DNA from 2 places in the Streptomyces sp. CNT372 genome. Region 2 is predicted to be linked to the other one. Evidence: riboswitches for the same ligand, from Rfam matches in the RefSeq annotation. Region 2 holds a riboswitch; the other holds the start of a gene.
What was found. A riboswitch is a leader RNA that binds a small molecule or an ion and turns the genes downstream of it on or off. The one in region 2 is predicted to bind S-adenosylmethionine.

Region 1: linked by a shared signal. The riboswitch ahead of thrC (threonine synthase) and the one ahead of C593_RS0118585 (aminotransferase class V-fold PLP-dependent enzyme) in region 2 are both predicted to bind S-adenosylmethionine.

What each region holds. Positions count from the first base shown of each region.
Region 1 is NZ_KB897779.1:404,771-409,624, reverse strand. It holds gene C593_RS29270 (trehalose-6-phosphate synthase) at 1-75, opposite strand, end outside; gene C593_RS32950 (hypothetical protein) at 134-298, opposite strand; gene C593_RS0109745 (glucosyl-3-phosphoglycerate synthase) at 487-1,446, opposite strand; SAM riboswitch class I at 1,566-1,710, shown strand; gene thrC (threonine synthase) at 1,704-3,044, shown strand; gene C593_RS0109730 (MoaD/ThiS family protein) at 3,041-3,316, shown strand; gene C593_RS0109725 (cold-shock protein) at 3,827-4,030, shown strand; gene groL (chaperonin GroEL) at 4,506-4,854, shown strand, end outside.
Region 2 is NZ_KB897783.1:338,283-343,136, reverse strand. It holds gene qcrA (cytochrome bc1 complex Rieske iron-sulfur subunit) at 1-228, shown strand, start outside; gene qcrB (cytochrome bc1 complex cytochrome b subunit) at 225-1,850, shown strand; gene trpD (anthranilate phosphoribosyltransferase) at 1,995-3,059, shown strand; SAM riboswitch class IV at 3,167-3,284, shown strand; gene C593_RS0118585 (aminotransferase class V-fold PLP-dependent enzyme) at 3,483-4,854, shown strand, end outside.

The sequences.
Region 1 (4,854 bases), on a different contig from region 2:
GGTGTACGAGACCGGGCCGCGGTTGGACGCGACGAGGATCCGGGCAGCGTCGATCGGGGCAGCGTCGGTGACCATGTAGGCGAACGTAGCCCGTACCACCCGCCCTCAAACGTGCGTACGGCTCCGCCGCAGGTCAGTGGTCGCGATTCCGGCCACGGGCCGCGGCGAGGGCGACGATCCCGGCGGCGACGAGGCTGAGCACGACCCCGCCGAGGAGCCAGAGCTGCTCGGCGGCGGAGCCGGTGCGGGCGAGTTCGGCGGCGTGGACGAGCGCGTCCACATGACTGAGCGAGTCCATAAGGAGAAAAGGTAGACAAAACGACCATCCCTTTTCCGGATGCGGCCGTACGCCGGGCGCGTCGCCGCCGGGATCGGCCGCCCTTGCGCCGGGATCGGCCGCCCTTGCTCAGAGGCGGCTCCTTGTGCCCGGATCGGCCGCCCCTGCGCCCGGCGTACGGGCCGCGCCTGCGCCCGGGGCGGCGTCTCTCAGGCCGCGCGGCGGGTCGCGTACTCGCCGATCTCGCGCATCGGCGGCCGCTCCTCCGTGTCCACGGCGTAGGTCCGCGGCACGAACCCGTCCTCCGCGCGCTCGAACTGCGTGATCGACGGGCGCACCAAGTGGCCCCGAGCCAGCCGCAGTTGGGCGGTCCGGTAGATCGTCGCCGCCATCCGGCCCAGCGCCCGTCCGTCCTGGTGGCGGTGCCTGCGGGTGCCGACGTCCACTTGGGCCAGGGCGTCCAGGCCGACCGCGCCGAGCGCGTCCACCAGCAGCCCCAGCTCCACCCCGTAGCCGACCGGGAACGGCAGCCGCTCCAGCAGGGAGCGGCGGGCCGCGTACTCGCCGCCGAGGGGCTGGACGAAGCCGGCCAGCTGCGGCCAGTGCAGATTGAGCAGCGGCCGCGCCACCAGCTCGGTGACCCGCCCGCCCTGGCCCGGTTCGGCGCCGAGCGGCCGGTCGTGCATCGCCTTGACGAAGTGCACGTCCGGCTCGGTGAGCAGCGGGCCGACGGTCCCGGTGACGAAGTCCGCGGAGAAGTCGCGCAGATCGGCGTCGACGAAGCACACCACGTCCCCGCCGGTCACCAGCAGGGACCGCCACAGCACCTCGCCCTTGCCGGGCACGGCCGGCAGCCGCGGCAGGATCGCGTCCCGGTGGACCACCCGCGCGCCCGCCGCCGCCGCGACCTCGGCGGTGCGGTCGGCCGAGCCGGAGTCCACGACCACCAGCTCGTCCACGAGCGGCACCGCGTCCGTCATCAGCTCCTCGCGGATGACGGTGACGATCTCGCCGACCGTCTCCTCCTCGTTCAGTGCGGGGAGGACGACGCTGACCGTGGTGCCCCGCCGGCCGGACGTGCCCTGCTTGGCGGCGATCAGCCGGTCCAGCGGGCGGTCGGCCACCGTCCAGGACCGCCGGGCCAGCCAGCGCTCCACCTCTTCCAGCACGTGATCTCCATCTCGCGGATCGGACGACCGTCTCGGACCGTCCGGGGGTTCGGTTACAGTCTTGAACAACGCGGATGACCGTCGCATGTCGGGGTCGTCCCGTTCGGACAATCGAATACCGCTCATCCAGAGGGGCAGAGGGAAACGGCCCGTTGAAGCCCCGGCAACCCTCCAGCCGGTCTCGTTCACCACGAAGCGAGGCTCCCGGCTAGGGAAGGTGCCAAATCCGTCTCATGGCGAGATGCGCCATGAGGAAGATGAGGAGAAAGGGCCTCGCCTCCATGGCTGCACAGACCGCCGCGACCTCCACGGACGCCGCTTCCCCCACCGCTTCCCGGGCCGGTGCCGTCGACCTCGGACCCGCCTGCGGGCTCTCCTGCCGCGAGTGCGGGGAGCGCTTCGACCTCGGCCCGATCTTCGCCTGCGAGGCCTGTTTCGGGCCGCTCGAAGTCGCGTACGACATCCCGAGCGGCGACCCGGAAGCGCTGCGCAAGCAGATCGAGAACGGCCCCGAGAACATCTGGCGCTACGCGCCCCTGCTGCCCGTCCCCGCCGACGTGGCCGGCAAGCCGAACCTGAACCCGGGCTGGACCAAGCTCGTGCGGGCCGACAACCTCGCCCGCGAGCTGGGCGTCGAGCCGGGCCGACTGCACGTCAAGGACGACTCCGGCAACCCGACGCACTCCTTCAAGGACCGGGTCGTCGCCCAGGCCCTGGAGGCCGCCCGCGCCTTCGGCTACACCACCCTCTCCTGCTCCTCCACCGGCAACCTCGCGGGCGCCGTCGGCGCCGCGGCGGCCCGGGCCGGCTTCCGTTCCTGCGTGTTCATCCCGCACGACCTGGAGCAGGGCAAGGTCGTCATGGCCGCCGTCTACGGCGGTGAACTCGTCGGCATCGAGGGCAACTACGACGACGTCAACCGCTTCTGCTCCGAGCTCATCGGCGACCCGGCCGGCGAGGGCTGGGGCTTTGTGAACGTCAACCTGCGCCCGTACTACGCGGAGGGCTCCAAGACCCTCGCGTACGAGATCTGCGAGCAGCTCGGATGGGAGATCCCGGACCAGATCGTCATCCCGATCGCGTCCGGCTCCCAGCTCACGAAGATCGACAAGGGGATCCAGGAGCTGATCAAGCTGGGCCTCGTCGAGGACAAGCCGTACAAGGTCTTCGGTGCCCAGGCCGAGGGCTGCTCCCCGGTCTCCGTCGCCTTCAAGGCGGGCCACGACGTGGTCCGGCCGCAGAAGCCGGACACCATCGCCAAGTCCCTGGCGATCGGCAACCCGGCCGACGGCCCGTACGTCCTGGACATCTGCCGCCGCACCGGCGGCGCGGTCGAGGACGTCACGGACGAGCAGATCGTGGACGCGATCAAGCTGCTCGCCCGCACGGAGGGCGTGTTCACGGAGACCGCGGGCGGGGTGACCCTCGGCGTGACCAAGAAGCTGATCGAGGCCGGTCTCATCGACCCGTCCCTGACGACGGTGGTCGTCAACACGGGTGACGGCCTCAAGACCCTGGACGCGGTCGCCCCCACGACGGGTATGACCGCTGTCATCCGACCCAACCTGGACTCTTTCCGAGAGGCTGGCCTCGCATGAGCGTCAACGTCCGCATCCCCACCATCCTGCGCACCTACACGGGCGGGCAGGCCGAGGTCCCGGCCGAGGGCGCGACCCTCGCCGAGGTCATCGCCGACCTGGAGAAGAACCACACGGGCATCGCGGCCCGCGTCCTGGACGACCAGGGCAAGCTGCGCCGCTTCGTGAACGTGTACGTGAACGACGACGACGTGCGCTTCGAGCAGGGCCTGGAGACGGCGACGCCGGACGGCGCGGGCGTCTCCATCATCCCGGCGGTGGCCGGCGGCTGAACCGACGGTGGCCGGCGGCAGAACCGGCGGCTGAGGCGCGGCTGAGCGACGGGGCCGGCACGGGGCCCTCCGGCCTCGGGGCCGGCCCGGGCGTTTCGTGCACAACGCCCGTTAGTTACCCGGAGTTACCTGGATCGCCCTTTCCGCGAGCTAAGCGGAGGGGGCGATTCTGCATGGTTAGGCGCGGTAGAGTCTGGGAAACCCCGGCCGCGCAGCGGGAGAGCATTTGAGCCGCACCGCAAGAAAGCGGCCAAACTCTGCGATCGAATTGCCTCAATAGTGCCGCTTTGTCGGGCCCGACTTGCCCCGGAATTCAGCGGATTGGTACGGATCGGACGATCGGTCCTGCCTGGATTTCTCGTCCGATTGACCTGTTGCAGAGGGCAGTTGTGCAGATACATTCAGCCGCGGTCGACGCGTTCCGGCGCACACCCCTCCTGTCGGGGTGAGGTCTGACCCGGGTCCGCGAAGTGCGGTCCTGCGCAAGGGCCAGTAATAGGGGAGTTAGGCATGGCTCAGGGCACCGTCAAGTGGTTCAACGCGGAGAAGGGGTACGGCTTCATCGCGGTCGACGGTGGTGCGGATGTTTTCGTCCACTACAGCGCGATTCAGATGGACGGATACCGCACCCTTGAAGAGGGTCAGCGGGTCGAGTTCGAGATCTCGCAGGGCCAGAAGGGTCCGCAGGCGGACATGGTCAAGCTCGCCGTCTGATCCGTCCGATCCGACTGATCCGACTGATTCAGGCGCGTTCGGCCACCGACGCACTCACGCCGAGGGGCCCGCATCCCGACCACCGGGAAGCGGGCCCCTCGCGCATGCCCGCGCCCGGGCCGCCGGAGGCGCCCGCCGCCCGGCCACCGCCCCCCACGGGTCTTCGCCGGAGGCGCTTGCTCCCGCCCGTCGACCGACCGCCGCCCCTCGTGGAGCCTTCTTCGAAGGCGCTTGCTCCCTCCCGTCGCCCGACCACCGCCCCTCATCGAGCCTTCTTCGAAGGCGCTTGCACTCGGGGGGGTCGAGTGCTAATCATTGGCGTTAGCACTCTCCGAGTGAGAGTGACAGAACTTGGATCGGGTCGGTGAGGCCCGCGGGTCGTGCGGGGCAAGGAACCGCAGGGCGCGCAGGCCGGCCGTCGCGGGCGCCGGACGCGATCCGAAGCATCCACCCCAGTCCGGGAGGACCACTTCACATGGCCAAGATCATCGCGTTCGACGAGGAGGCACGGCGCGGTCTCGAGCGCGGGATGAACCAGCTCGCCGACGCCGTCAAGGTCACCCTTGGTCCCAAGGGTCGCAACGTCGTCCTCGAGAAGAAGTGGGGCGCCCCCACGATCACCAACGATGGTGTCTCCATCGCCAAGGAGATCGAGCTCGAGGACCCGTACGAGAAGATCGGCGCCGAGCTGGTCAAGGAAGTCGCCAAGAAGACGGACGACGTCGCCGGTGACGGTACGACCACCGCGACCGTTCTCGCCCAGGCGCTCGTCCGCGAGGGTCTGCGCAACGTCGCCGCCGGCGCCAACCCGATGGCCCTGAAGC
Region 2 (4,854 bases):
TGCACCCACGTCGGCTGCCCGGTCAGCCTGTACGAGCAGCAGACGCACCACGTCCTCTGCCCGTGCCACCAGTCCACCTTCGACCTCTCCGACGGCGCCCGCGTCATCTTCGGTCCGGCCGGTCACCCCCTTCCGCAGCTGCGGATCGGTGTGAACGCCGAGGGCAACCTCGAGGCGCTCGGCGACTTCGAAGAGCCCGTCGGTCCTGCCTTCTGGGAGCGCGGATGAGCACTGCGACAGACACACGCAAGAAGGCACCCGCCGGCGAGAAGGTCGCCGACTGGGCCGACGGCCGGCTCGGGATCTACTCCCTGGCCAAGGCCAACATGCGGAAGATCTTCCCGGACCACTGGTCCTTCATGCTGGGTGAGATCTGCCTCTACAGCTTCATCATCATCATCCTCACGGGTGTGTACCTGACGCTGTTCTTCCACCCGAGCATGAACGAGATCGAGTACCACGGCTCGTACGTGCCGATGCAGGGCATCCGCATGACCGAGGCGTACGCCTCGACCCTGGACATCAGCTTCGACGTCCGCGGTGGTCTGCTCATCCGGCAGATCCACCACTGGGCCGCGCTGATCTTCCTCGCGGGCATGTTCGTGCACATGATGCGCGTCTTCTTCACGGGCGCGTTCCGCAAGCCGCGTGAGATCAACTGGCTGTTCGGCTTCCTGCTGTTCGTCCTGGGCATGTTCACCGGTTTCACCGGCTACTCGCTCCCGGACGACCTGCTCTCCGGCACCGGTGTCCGCTTCACGCAGGGCGCGATCCTGTCGGTGCCGATCGTCGGCACCTACATCTCGATGTTCCTGTTCGGCGGGGAGTTCCCGGGCCACGACATCATCGCCCGGTTCTACTCGATCCACATCCTGCTGCTGCCGGGCATCATGCTCGGCCTCGTGGTGGCGCACCTGATCCTGGTCTTCTACCACAAGCACACGCAGTTCCCCGGGCCCGGCAAGACGAACAAGAACGTCGTCGGCATGCCGCTTCTGCCGGTCTACATGGCCAAGGCCGGAGGCTTCTTCTTCCTGGTCTTCGGTCTGATCGCGATCATCTCCGCGCTGTTCACGATCAACCCGATCTGGGCGCTCGGCCCCTACCGGCCGGACCAGGTGTCCACCGGCGCCCAGCCCGACTGGTACATGGGCTTCGCCGAGGGTCTGATCCGTGTGATGCCCGGCTGGGAGATCAACCTCTGGGGCCACACCCTGGTCCTGGGTGTGTTCATCCCGCTGGTGATCTTCGGTGTGGTGCTCGGCGCGATCGCGGTGTACCCGTTCATCGAGTCCTGGATCACGGGCGACAAGCGCGAGCACCACATCCTGGACCGCCCGCGCAACGCCCCGACGCGCACCGCCCTCGGTGTCGCCTGGGTCGTCGGCTACGTGATCATGCTGCTGGGTGGCGGAAACGACATCTTCGCGACGCACTTCCACATGTCGATCAACGCGATCACCTGGTTCGTCCGGATCACGTACTTCGTCGGACCGGTCCTCGCGTTCATCATCACCAAGCGGATCTGCCTGGGTCTGCAGCGCCGCGACAGGGAGAAGGTGCTGCACGGGCGCGAGTCCGGCATCATCAAGCGCCTGCCGCACGGTGAGTTCGTCGAGATCCACGAGCCGCTGTCGGCCGAGGCCCGGTACGCCCTGGTCGCGCACGACCAGTACAAGCCGGCCGAACTCGGTCCCGAGGTCGACGAGAACGGCGTCCGCCGCAAGATCGGGCGGATGGAGAAGCTGCGCGTGAAGCTCAGCAAGGGCTACTACGGCGAGAACAACCAGATCGCCAAGCCCACGGCCGAGGAGTACCGGGAGATCACGGAGGGCCACGGCCACCACTGATCCCGAGCCTCCGCCGACCGGAGGTCGCCACCGCGAGGGCCCCGTCCGTACGCCGGACGGGGCCCTTCGCGCTGCCGCCGCCTGGATAGGGTGGAGACCTCTTTTCCCGACGGCCCCCGGCCCCCGGACCCCCTGGAGCGGACCATGAACGCATCGACCCCGGACGGCGGCGACAGCGTGGCGGACCTCTCCTGGCCCGCCGTACTGAACGCCCTCCTCGACAACCGCGACCAGAGCGCCGACGCGACCGCCTGGGCCATGGACCGCATCCTGCGGGGCGAGGCCAGCGACGCGCAGATCGCCGGATTCGCCACCGCCCTGCGCGCCAAGGGCGAGACGGTCCAGGAGATCACCGGCCTGGTGCGGACCATGTACGCGCACGCCAATCTGATCGACGTGCCCGGGGCCACCGTCGACATCGTCGGGACCGGCGGGGACGGCGCGAAGACGGTCAACATCTCCACGATGTCCGCGATCGTGGTGGCCGGCACCGGCGCCAAGGTGGTCAAGCACGGCAACCGGGCCGCCTCCTCCGCGAGCGGGGCCTCCGACGTGCTGGAGAAGCTGGGGGTCAACCTCGATCTCACCCCCCACCGGGTGGCGCAGGTCGCCGACGAGGCGGGGATCACCTTCTGCTTCGCGGTGAAGTTCCACCCCGCCCTGCGGCATGTCGCCACCGCCCGCAAGGAGCTGGGCATCCGCACGGTCTTCAACTTCCTCGGCCCGCTGACCAACCCGGCCCGGGTACGGGCCCAGGCCACCGGAGTCGCCGACGCCCGGATGGCGCCGATCCTCGCCGGGGTCCTCGCCGAACGCGGCTCCTCCGCGCTCGTCTTCCGCGGCGACGACGGACTGGACGAGCTGACCACCACCGCCACCTCCAAGGTGTGGGTCGTCCGGGACGGGGCCGTGCGCGAGGAGACCTTCGACCCCCGGGACATCGGCATCGACCTGGTGCCCGTGGAGGCGCTGCGCGGCGCGGACGCGTCCTACAACGCGGATGTGGCCCGCCGGCTACTGGGCGGCGAGACCGGCCCGGTGCGCGACGCGGTGCTGCTCAACTCCGCGGCGGCCCTGGCCGCCCTGGAGCCCACGGACGGCAGTCTGAACGAGCAGCTCGCGGCCGGTGTCGCGCGAGCCGCGCAGTCCATCGACTCGGGCGCGGCGCGGGCGGCCCTGGAGCGCTGGGTGGCGCTGAGCAACGCGTAGGCGCGGCGCGGCCGTTGGGCCGTGGCCGGGAGCGGTACGGGGAGCGGGGTCCGGATGCTGGACCCCGCTCTTGCGTGGTGGGCGGTCTGTGGCAGGATGCTTGCCAAGGTCATGAGTGACAGCGACTACGGCCCCGGCCCGCTGTCCGGCAACCCTCCGTCCGTGGCGGGGTGCCCCGGGTGAAGACCAGGCCGCAGGCAGCGAGGTCTGCGGCAAGCGCGGACCCCTTCACGGCTCTGGGGTCCTGGTCCCGAGGAGCTGTTCCGTGAGCAAGCGAATGTGCTAGGGCGTCCACCGCCCCTTCTTCACCCTCCGCACGAGGTGCCTTTCCTCCGGGTCCGGTCCGTGCGTCGAGGCAATCCCCGTGCCTCCGTCACGGGTCCGTCGAAGCCGTATCGCCTTTCACTGCCGGGAGAATCCGCCATGTCCGTGCGCCCTGACGCCGTCGCCACCGCCGCTCCGACCGCTGCCCCCGCCGCTGTGCCCGCGCCCGCTGTCGCCCCCGCCGCTGTGCCCGCGCCCGCCGCCGCCACCGAGGCCGAGCCCTGCTGCGCGGCCCCGCTGCCCGTCCTCGGCGGGGACGTCACCGTCCCGCTCGTGACCGGTGGCGAGGCCCCCTACGCGGCCCTGGACTACGCGGCGAGCGCCCCCGCCCTCCAGCGCGTCTGGGACGACGTCGCCGCGTACGCGCCCTACTACGGCAGCGTGCACCGGGGCGCCGGCTACCTCTCGCAGCTCTCCACCGAGCTGTTCGAGACCAGCCGCGCCACGGTCGCCGGGTTCCTGGACTGCCGGGAGGAGGACCAGGTCGTCTTCACCCGTTCCACCACCGACTCCCTCAACCTCCTCGCAGGGGCCCTGCCCGAGGGCTGCCAGGTCTTCGTCTTCGAGACCGAGCACCACGCCTCCCTGCTGCCCTGGCGGGACGCCCGGGTGACCTTCCTGGACGCGCCCCGCACCCCCGGCGAGGCCGTGCGGACCCTGGAGCACGCACTCGCCGACCGCGACCCCTACGGCCCCGCGCTGGTCTGCGTCACCGGGGCGTCCAACGTCACGGGCGAGCTGTGGCCGGTGAAGGAGCTGGCCGCCGCCGCCCACGCGCACGGCGCCCGTATCGTCCTGGACGCGGCCCAGCTCGCGCCCCACCACCCGGTGTCGGTCCGCGAACTGGACGTGGACTGGGTCGCGTTCTCCGGGCACAAGCTGTACGCGCCCTTCGGCTCCGGTGTCCTCGCCGGGCGCTCCGACTGGCTCCGGGAGGCGGAGCCGTACCTCGCGGGCGGCGGCGCCTCGCGCACGGTCTCCCGGCGCCCGGACGGCGGGGTGGACGTCGCATGGCACACCACCGCCGCCCGCCACGAGGCCGGTTCGCCCAACGTCATCGGCGTCTACGCGATCGCGTCCGCCTGCAAGGCCCTCACCGAGGCCGGGTTCGGCACCCTCGTGGAGCGGGAGCGGCACCTGATCGACACCGTGCGGGCCGGGCTCGCCGAGGTCCCCGAGGTGCGGGTGCTCTCCCTCTTCGGGGACGACGCGCCCCGGGTCGGCGTGATCTCCTTCGTCGTCGACGGCTGGAACAGCTCCCACTTCGCGGCCGCGCTCTCCGCCGAGTACGGGATCGGGGTGCGGGACGGGCTGTTCTGCGCGCACCCCCTGGTGCGCACCCTGCTCGGCGGCGAGCCCGGGGACACCGGCGAGTGCGGCTCCCCCGAGGCCGCCCCCGGGGAGAGGTCCCTGAACGCGATCCGGGTCAGCTTCGGCGCGGGCACGCCGGACGAGCATGTGCGTCGCTTCG